DNA from 4 places in the Streptomyces sp. NPDC004752 genome. Region 3 is predicted to be linked to each of the others. Evidence: riboswitches for the same ligand, from Rfam matches in the RefSeq annotation. Region 3 holds a riboswitch; each other region holds the start of a gene.
What was found. A riboswitch is a leader RNA that binds a small molecule or an ion and turns the genes downstream of it on or off. The one in region 3 is predicted to bind S-adenosylmethionine.
Positions count from the first base shown of each region.

Region 1 (2,193 bases), on a different contig from region 3:
GCGATCACCGGCCTGCACTGGCTCGACGACCGGCCCCAGCGCTTCCCCGACGCGCCCGGTGCGTGGCGCACCGGCCCAGACGGGGTCGTCGTAGACCTCGACGACGGCGAGGAACTGGTCGTCGACGGAACGCCGGTGCACGGGGAACACCACTTCGGCGTGCTTCCCGAACGCGGCGGCGTCGACGCGGTCTGGGGAGACGCCGTCATCGAGGTCGCCAAGCGCGGCGGCAACGACATCGTGCGCCCCCGGCACCCGGACGCGCCGCTGCGTACGGCCTTCACCGGAACACCCGCGTACGCCCCCGACCCGCGCTGGGCCGTGACGGGCCGCTACATCCCCTTCGACACGCCACGGCCGACCACCGTGGGCGCCGCCGTCGAGGGCCTTGAGCATGTGTACGACGCTCCCGGCAGGGTCGAGTTCGAGCTGGACGGGCGCCCGCTGTCGCTGACCGCGTTCCCCGGCCCTGGCGCGGACCGGCTGATGGTGCTCTTCACCGACGCGACCTCCGGGGTCACCACCTACGCCGCCAACCGGGCCCTGCCCCTGGAGCCGCCCGCCGCCGACGGTACGGTCGTCCTGGACTTCAACCGCGCCGCGAACCTGCCATGCGCCTACACGGACCTGGCCACCTGCCCGCTGCCCCCGGCCGAGAACCGGCTGCCGGTGGCGATCGAGGCCGGCCAGAAGATCCCCCGCGAGCGCGGCGGTTCCTGAGCCGGACCCGGTGCCGGTCCGACTGCCCCAGCAGGGCGTCGATTTCCGGCATTGACGTACGACAAGAGCCCTCCGTACGATCACGAACGGCATTGAGTGCCAGCGTCAAGCCCTGGCTCGCTGACCGGCAACCCTCCCGCGCGGTGGGGTGCTCCAGGTGAAAGCCCGGCGGGATCACCGACGATCCCCGCAAGCGCGTGGCCCCGTGACCGGGGCCGGAAATGTGGAGGACCGGCATGCGGCACGGTGGTGACCTCAGCGCCCGCTTCGCCGACGCCACCGTGTTCTCCCGGCTCTCGCGTCGGCGCCACATCGACCTCAAGCGCTCGACCAGCTGCCTCTGTCAGGCCTGACGGCCCCTTCCGCCGCCGGTCGTAGTCCGGCACGCACCGGCCGTCACCGCAGCCGCCTGCGGCTGACCCCCGCTCCGCCCTGGTCCCTGTCTGCACAGCGCTTCCCCGCCACCGGTCTTGTACCGGCCAGGGCCGCACACCCATGCACGGTTGTGCCTTGTACGGCGCCTCCATGCCTGGTGACACGAGTAGGAGAACCCTCCGTGAACGCACTTCCGGCTTTCAGAGCCCCCCGCTGGGCGCCCCTCGCCGCCCTGCTGACCACCAGTGTTCTGCTGACCGCCTGCGGTTCGGGCGACGACTCCGATAGCGGAAGCAGCCGGCCGAAGTCCGGTGGCACCCTGACCTTCGCGGTGAGTTCCGACGTCGGCTGCGCGGATCCACAGCAGGTCGGCAGCAACGAGAGCATCTACTCGGTGCGCCAGACCGTGGACTCCCTGACCGACCAGGACCCCAGGACCGGCAAGATCGTGCCGTGGCTCGCCAAGAGTTGGGACATCAACGCCGACGCCACGGAGTTCACCTTCCATCTGCGCTCGGGCGTCACCTTCAGCGACGGCTCCCAGCTGACCGCGCAGGTGGTCAAGGACAACTTCGACGCGGTGCCGAAGCTCGGCGCCCTCGGGGTCCTCGCCCAGGGCTATCTCAGCGGCGTCAAGAGCACCACCGCGGTAAACCCGCTCACCGTCAAGGTGACCTTCAAGGAGCCCAACGCCCAGTTCTTCCAGGCGACTTCGACCCACTCGCTGGGCATCGAGTCGTCGGCGAGCGTGAAGAAGACCCCGCAGCAGAAGTGCAGCGACGGTGTGATCGGGTCGGGGCCGTTCGTGCTCAAGCAGTACGTCCAGAACCAGTCGATCACTCTGGCCAAGCGCACCGGCTACGACTGGGGCTCCTCGCTGTGGTCCAAGAAGGGCGAGGCATACTTGGACAAGCTGGTCTTCAAGGTCGTCCCCGAGGCGGGGGTGCGGGCCGGCAGCCTCCAGTCCGGGCAGGTGGACGCGATCAGCAGCGTCGGCAAGGCCAACGAGGCGGCGCTCGGGGGCGGTCAGGTCACCCTGCTGCGCCGGGCCAACCCCGGTGTGGTCTTCGGGCTCGGCGTCAACAACTCGCGGCCGCT
Region 1 is NZ_JBSGBN010000027.1:66,465-68,657, reverse strand. Features, by position in the region: gene ACWEKM_RS14240 (DUF1684 domain-containing protein) at 1-720, shown strand, start outside; SAM riboswitch class IV at 809-922, shown strand; gene ACWEKM_RS14235 (putative leader peptide) at 957-1,073, shown strand; gene ACWEKM_RS14230 (ABC transporter substrate-binding protein) at 1,277-2,193, shown strand, end outside.
Region 1: it holds a riboswitch for S-adenosylmethionine, as region 3 does, so the genes downstream of both, ACWEKM_RS14235 (putative leader peptide) here and ACWEKM_RS23020 (aminotransferase class V-fold PLP-dependent enzyme) in region 3, are expected to answer to the same signal.

Region 2 (2,193 bases), on a different contig from region 3:
CCTCCAGGGCGACGGGGGCCTGGTCGGCGGGCGTGGCGGCGGTCATACGGTGGCCTCCCGGCGCAGTCGGGCACGTAGTTCGGCGAGGCCGGAGCGGGCCCGCTGCAAGGGTGTGGGCGGCAGGGTGCGGGTGGCGCCCCGGGCGAAGTACCGCTCGACGTAGAACTGGACGACGGACACGGCGCTGGTGAGGATCAGGTACCAGACGGTGGCGACCAGCAGCAGCGGCACGATGTCACCGGGATAGGTGCTGCCCATGGTCTGCACCGCGCCGAACAGGTCGATCAGCGACACGTAGAACACCAGGGACGTGCCCTTGATCAGGCCGATGAGCTGGTTGACGTAGTTCGGCGTGATGGACCTGAGCGCCTGCGGGAAGACGATCCGGGTGAACTGGTAGCCCTTCGGCAGGCCGAGCGCGGCGGCGGCCTCGTGCTGGCCCTGATCGACGGAGAGGATGCCGCCGCGGACCACCTCCGACGCGTACGCCGCCTCGTTGAGGCTGAGGCCGACCACCGCGACCGCCATGTCGGTGGCCAGCCTCGACTCGTCGAAGGTGACGAAGGCGGGGCCGAAGGGGAGGCCGAGGCTCACCGTCCGGTACAGGGCCGAGAAGTTGTAGAGGAAGATCAGTACGACGATGAGCGGCACGGACCGGAACAGCCAGGTGTACGTCCAGCTGACGGCGCGCAGCACGGGGCTTCCGGACAGCCGGCCGAGGGCCAGCAGGATGCCGCCGAGCAGACCCAACACGGCACTGAGCGCGGTCACTTCGAGGGTGATGAGGAGGCCGTCGAGCACGGTGGGGCGCAGGAACCAGTAGCGGAAACGGTCCCACTGGTAGAAGGGGTTGGTGGCCAGTCCGTGCGCGATCTGCGCCACGACCACCAGCACGACGGCGGTGACGATCCACCGGCCGGGACGGCGCAGCGGCACAACTCGCTGGGCTGACAGGGGTTTTGACGGTGTGTCGGCTTTCGGCGGCGCGGTGACGGACACGGCGCCGCCCGGGAGTTCTGTCATGGCAGGGCTCCGGCGTGGTCGGGCGCCCCCGGGCCCGCGGCGGGACCCGCGTGGCTACGCCGACGGCGCTATGGCACGGCGCGGCACGCGGGAAAGCACGGGATGCGAGGACGGAACGGGCAGCGGCACACCGCTCGATCGGTGTGCGGCGGGAACGCGGGGGCTGGAAGTGGCGTCAGCCCCGGCGACGGGCAGGGCCCGAAGCGGTACACAGCGCGCTGCTCACGCGGAGCAGGTCGACGGCCCGGTCGGCGACGAGCAGGCCCGCGTACGGATGTACGCAGCTTCGGGAGCGGCCGATGGCCGTCCGGTCGGCTGCGTACATGTCCGTCACTCGCATTTCCGGCCCCTGTGGGCCCTCGCGCTTACCGAAAAACGTCATCCGGTCCGGTCGTCACCTGGGGCACCCCACCGCGGTGCGAGGGTTGCCGGACAGCGAGCCAGGGCTTGTCGCTGACACTCATGACCGTGCTGAGCGGTAAGTAAGGCAGTTGGGCGGACGGATGTCAACGCCCGTCCGCGGAATGGACCGGCGAATGGACCGGTGTCGGCCCTGTTCAGCCGCGCCGGGATCCGGGGGCGCCGGCCGTGTGCCGCGCCCAGTCCAGGATCTGGACGGCCGAGCCGGCCGCCTCCAGACCCGCGCAGCGGGCGTGGTGCCGGCGGGCGATGCCGTCCAGGTCGAGGTGGGCGCCGAAGGCGGGCCGGGCTGCCAGCCGCCGGGCGTGCGCCCACAGCGCCGGGTGATCGGCCACGCGGTGCACGGCGGCGGCGTCGAGGTGGTGGCGGTGCACGGTGTCGAGTTGCACCAGGGCGACCCACAACTCCACGTCGGCGGCGGTGAGTCCGTCGCCGACAAGGAACTCCCGCCCGGCGAGCCGTCGTTCCAGTCCGGCCAGCGTGCCGAGCAGGACGTCGAGCGCCGCGGCCCGCTCGGCCGCGTCCGCGCCGACCCGGCCCGCGCGCTGCGCGGCCTCCTCGATGCCCTGCGCGCACCGCCGCTCGACTTCCTCGATCTCGGCCTCGGCGCCGCACGGGTAGAGCCGGTCGCGCCCGTCGCCGAAGCAACGGTCGAGGTCGCGCAGGATGTCAGGGGCGTGAGTGCTGACGATGCGCCCCGACCAGTCGTCGCTGAGCACCGGCGCGAGCGCCGGTCCGGTGTAGCGGTGC
Region 2 is NZ_JBSGBN010000045.1:46,934-49,126, reverse strand. Features, by position in the region: gene ACWEKM_RS20245 (amino acid ABC transporter ATP-binding protein) at 1-46, opposite strand, end outside; gene ACWEKM_RS20240 (amino acid ABC transporter permease) at 43-1,023, opposite strand; SAM riboswitch class IV at 1,380-1,491, opposite strand; gene ACWEKM_RS20235 (glutathione S-transferase C-terminal domain-containing protein) at 1,581-2,193, opposite strand, start outside.
Region 2: it holds a riboswitch for S-adenosylmethionine, as region 3 does, so the genes downstream of both, ACWEKM_RS20240 (amino acid ABC transporter permease) here and ACWEKM_RS23020 (aminotransferase class V-fold PLP-dependent enzyme) in region 3, are expected to answer to the same signal.

Region 3 (2,193 bases):
CACCGCACTCCCCCTGGGACTGCGGGTCGCTGCCCAGAAGAGTGCGGACGAGAGGGTGGGCGCAGAAGAGCCCGTCGCGGACGCCGATGCCGTACTCGGCGGAGAGCGCGGCCGCGAAGTGGGAGCTGTTCCAGCCCTCGACCACGAAGGAGAGCACGCCGACCCGCGGCGCGGCGTCGCCGAACAGGGAGAGGACCCGGACCTCGGGGACCTCGGCGAGCCCCGCGCGAACCGTGTCGATCAGGTGCCGCTCGCGGGCGACCAGGGTGTCGAAACCGGCTTCCGTGAGGGCCTTGCAGGCCGAGGCGACGGCGTAGGCGCCGATCACGTTCGGCGAGCCGGCCTCATGGCGGGCAGCCGTCTCGTGCCACTCCACGGCCACGCCCCCGTCCGCCCGCCGGGTGACCGTACGGCTCGCCCCGCCGCCCGCGAGATACGGCTCGGCCGCGCGCAGCCAGTCGGCGCGTCCGGCCAGCACACCGGCACCGAACGGGGCGTACAGCTTGTGTCCGGAGAAGGCGACCCAGTCGACGTCGAGATCCCGCACCGACACCGGGTGGTGCGGGGCGAGCTGGGCGGCGTCCAGGACGATCCGGGCGCCGTGCGCATGGGCGACGGCGGCCAGCTCACGCACCGGCCACAGCTCGCCGGTGACGTTGGAGGCACCGGTGACGCAGACCAGGGCCGGGCTGTCGGGGCCCGAGCCGGTCGAGCGAAGCCGAGCGCTGGGGGAACGGTCGGCCAGTGCCGCCTGAAGGGTCGCGACGGCCTGCGCCGGGGTGCGCGGGGCGTCGAGGTAGCTGACCTGGGCGTCCTTCCAGGGCAGCAGCGAGGCGTGATGCTCGGTCTCGAAGACGAAGACCTGGCAGTCGGCGGGGAGCGCGGACGCCAGCAGGTTGAGCGAGTCGGTGGTGGAGCGGGTGAAGATCAACTGGTCGTCGGGGCGGCAGTCCAGGAACTCGGCGACGGTCGCGCGGGCGTTCTCGAACAGGTCGGTGGACAGCTGCGAGAGGTAGCCGGCGCCGCGGTGCACGCTGCCGTAGTAGGGGGCGTAGGCGGCCACGTCGTCCCAGACGCGCTGGAGGGCGGGGGCGCTGGCCGCGTAGTCGAGGGCGGCATAGGTGACCTCGCCGCCGGTGACGAGCGGCACGGTGACATCGCGGCCGAGGACGGGCAGCGGGGCGCAGAGCGACTGGGCGGAGGCAGCGGTGGAGACGGACATGGCACAACTCCCGTGAATGCAGGCGGAATTCACCACGCGAGCACAGCTGCGTCGGGCAGGGCTCGGCGTGGGAAGGGGTGAAAGGGGTACGCGGAGGCGGGGCTCTGCGGCCCTATCGCATTCGCTTGCTCACGAGAGGCTCCCTCGACGACCAGGACCCCTGGGCTGCATCACTCAGCAGAGTGCGAGGGGTCCGCGCTTGCCGCAGACCTCGCTGCCTACGGCCTGGTCTTCACCCGGGGCACCCCGCCACGGACGGAGGGTTGCCGGACAGTCGGCCGGGGCCGAATGACTGTCGCTCATGACCTGGAGACATCCTGCCACACGATCTTCTGTGCGCAAGGCGTGGTCCGCATCCTGGACCACGCCTTGAGGCACAGCGCCGTACGAGGGTTCAGGCGTGGGTGGCGGCGGCCCACCGTTCGAGCGTCCGCCGGGCCGCGCCCGAGTCGATCGACTCGGCTGCCTTGGCCATGCCGGCCCGGATCCGCTCCACCAACGGCCCGTCCCCCGGTTCCAGGGCCACCAGTGCCGCCGCCGAGTTCAGCAGGACGGCGTCCCGCACCGGGCCCGTCTCGCCGTCCAGCAGCCGCCGGGCCACCCCGGCGTTGTAGGCGGGGTCGGCGCCGCGCAGCGCCGCCACGGGCACCAGGTCGAGGCCGACCTCGCGCGGGTCGAAGACCTCCTCGGTGATCTTGCCGTCGCGCACCCTCCACACCCGGGAGGTGGCGGTGATCGTCAGCTCGTCCAGGCCGTCGTCCCCGCGGAACACCAGCGCGGACGAGCCGCGCTCGGCCAGCACCCCGGCGATGAGCCCCGCCATCCGGGTGTCGAAGCAGCCGATCGCCGAGGCGGTGACCCGGGCCGGGTTGGTCAGCGGGCCGAGCAGGTTGAACGAGGTCGGGATCCCCAGGTCGCGCCGGACCGCGCCGACGAACCGCATCGAGGGGTGGAAGGCGGCCGCGAAGCAG
Region 3 is NZ_JBSGBN010000055.1:15,579-17,771, reverse strand. Features, by position in the region: gene ACWEKM_RS23020 (aminotransferase class V-fold PLP-dependent enzyme) at 1-1,222, opposite strand, end outside; SAM riboswitch class IV at 1,413-1,529, opposite strand; gene trpD (anthranilate phosphoribosyltransferase) at 1,617-2,193, opposite strand, start outside.

Region 4 (2,193 bases), on a different contig from region 3:
CGGTGACCCGGCCGCCCTGGCCGGCCGCGCCGGCCAGCGGCCGGTCGTACATGGCTTTGACCAGGTCGATGTCCGGGTCGGTGAGCAGTGGGCCCACGATCCCGGTGACGAAGTCGGTGGAGAACTCCCGCAGGTCCGCGTCGACGAAGCAGACGATGTCCCCGCCGGTGACCAGCAGCGAGCGCCACAGGACCTCGCCCTTGCCGGGTGCGGCGGGCAGCCGCGGCAGGATGGCGTCGCGGTGCTCCACCCGGGCGCCCGCCGCGGCGGCCACCTCGGCGGTGCGGTCGGCGGACCCCGAGTCGACGACGACGATCTCGTCGACCAGCGGCGCCTGGCGCATGAGGTCGTGCCGGATGACCGCGACGATGTCGCCGACCGTCTCCTCCTCGTTGAGCGCGGGCAGCACGACGGAGACCGACTGGCCCGTGCGCTGTTTCGCGGCGAGGATGGTGTGCAGCGGGCGGTCGGTCACCGACCAGGAGCGGGTGGCCAGCCAGCGCTCGACTTCTTCCAGCACGGTCGGCTGCTCCTCACTGTCGTGATCACACCGGGCGCGGGTGTGATCCATCTCGCGGTTCGGACGACTATCTCAACTGTCCTGGCCTTCGGTTACAGTCTTGAACAACGCGGATGGCCATCGCATGTCGGGGCCATTCGGCGTTCACAACCGCATACAGCTCATCCAGAGGGGCAGAGGGACACGGCCCGATGAAGCCCCGGCAACCCTCCAGTCGGTACTCGTAAGGATCGCTGCACCAGTCGATCGTTTCCGCGAGGCTCCCGGCTAGGGAAGGTGCCAAATCCGTCTCACGGCGAGATGCGTCGTGAGGAAGATGAGGAGAAAGGGCCTCGCCTCACATGGCTGTGCAGACCGTTGCAAGCACCACGAACCAGTCCGCGAACCTCGGTCCCGCCGCGGCCTTGAGCTGCCGCGAGTGCGGCCACCGGGTGCCACTCGGACCGGTGTTCGCCTGCGAGGAGTGTTTCGGCCCGCTGGAGATCGCCTACGACTTCTCGGCGTACGACACCGAGGAGCTGCGTCGGACGATCGAGGCGGGTCCCGCGAACATCTGGCGCTATGCGCCGCTGCTGCCGGTCCCCGCGGACGTGGCCGCAAAGCCCAATCTGAACCCGGGCTGGACCAAGCTGGTGCAGGCCGACAACCTGGCCCGCGAGCTGGGCGTCACCGGCGGCCTGTATGTGAAGGACGACTCCGGCAACCCGACGCACTCCTTCAAGGACCGGGTGGTCGCCCAGGCGCTGGAGGCGGCGCGCGCCTTCGGCTTCACGACCCTGTCCTGCTCCTCGACCGGCAACCTCGCCGGGGCCGTCGGCGCCGCGGCGGCCCGCGCCGGACTGCGCTCCTGTGTGTTCATCCCGCACGACCTGGAGCAGGGCAAGGTCGTCATGGCCGCGATCTACGGCGGTGATCTCGTCGGCATCGAGGGCAACTACGACGACGTGAACCGCTTCTGCTCCGAGCTGATCGGCGATCCGGCCGGCGAGGGCTGGGGCTTCGTCAACGTCAATCTGCGGCCGTACTACGCGGAGGGCTCCAAGACCCTGGCGTACGAGATCTGCGAGCAGCTCGGCTGGCGGCTGCCCGACCAGATCGTCGTCCCGATCGCCTCCGGCTCCCAGCTCACCAAGGTCGACAAGGGACTGCGGGAGCTGATCGCGCTGGGCCTCGTCGAGGACCGGCCGTACAAGATCTTCGGCGCGCAGGCCGAGGGCTGCTCGCCGGTGTCCACCGCGTTCAAGGCCGGTCAGGACGTGGTCCGCCCGCAGAAGCCGAACACCATCGCCAAGTCCCTGGCGATCGGCAACCCGGCCGACGGCCCTTATGTGCTCGACATCGCCCGCCGCACCGGCGGCGCCGTGGAGGACGTGACGGACGAGCAGGTGGTCGAGGCGATCAAGCTGCTGGCGCGGACCGAGGGCATCTTCGCGGAGACGGCCGGCGGCGTCACCGTGGGTGTGACGAAGAAGCTGATCGAGGACGGTGTCCTCGACCCCGCGCTCACCACGGTCGTCCTCAACACCGGCGACGGCCTCAAGACCCTCGACGCGGTGGCCGGCACCGGCCTGACCGCCACCATCCGCCCCAACCTGGACTCCTTCCGAGAGGCTGGCCTCGCATGAGCGTGACCGTTCGCATCCCCACCATTCTGCGTACCTACACGGGCGGCC
Region 4 is NZ_JBSGBN010000002.1:73,382-75,574, reverse strand. Features, by position in the region: gene ACWEKM_RS01355 (glucosyl-3-phosphoglycerate synthase) at 1-520, opposite strand, end outside; SAM riboswitch class I at 679-843, shown strand; gene thrC (threonine synthase) at 862-2,145, shown strand; gene ACWEKM_RS01345 (MoaD/ThiS family protein) at 2,142-2,193, shown strand, end outside.
Region 4: it holds a riboswitch for S-adenosylmethionine, as region 3 does, so the genes downstream of both, thrC (threonine synthase) here and ACWEKM_RS23020 (aminotransferase class V-fold PLP-dependent enzyme) in region 3, are expected to answer to the same signal.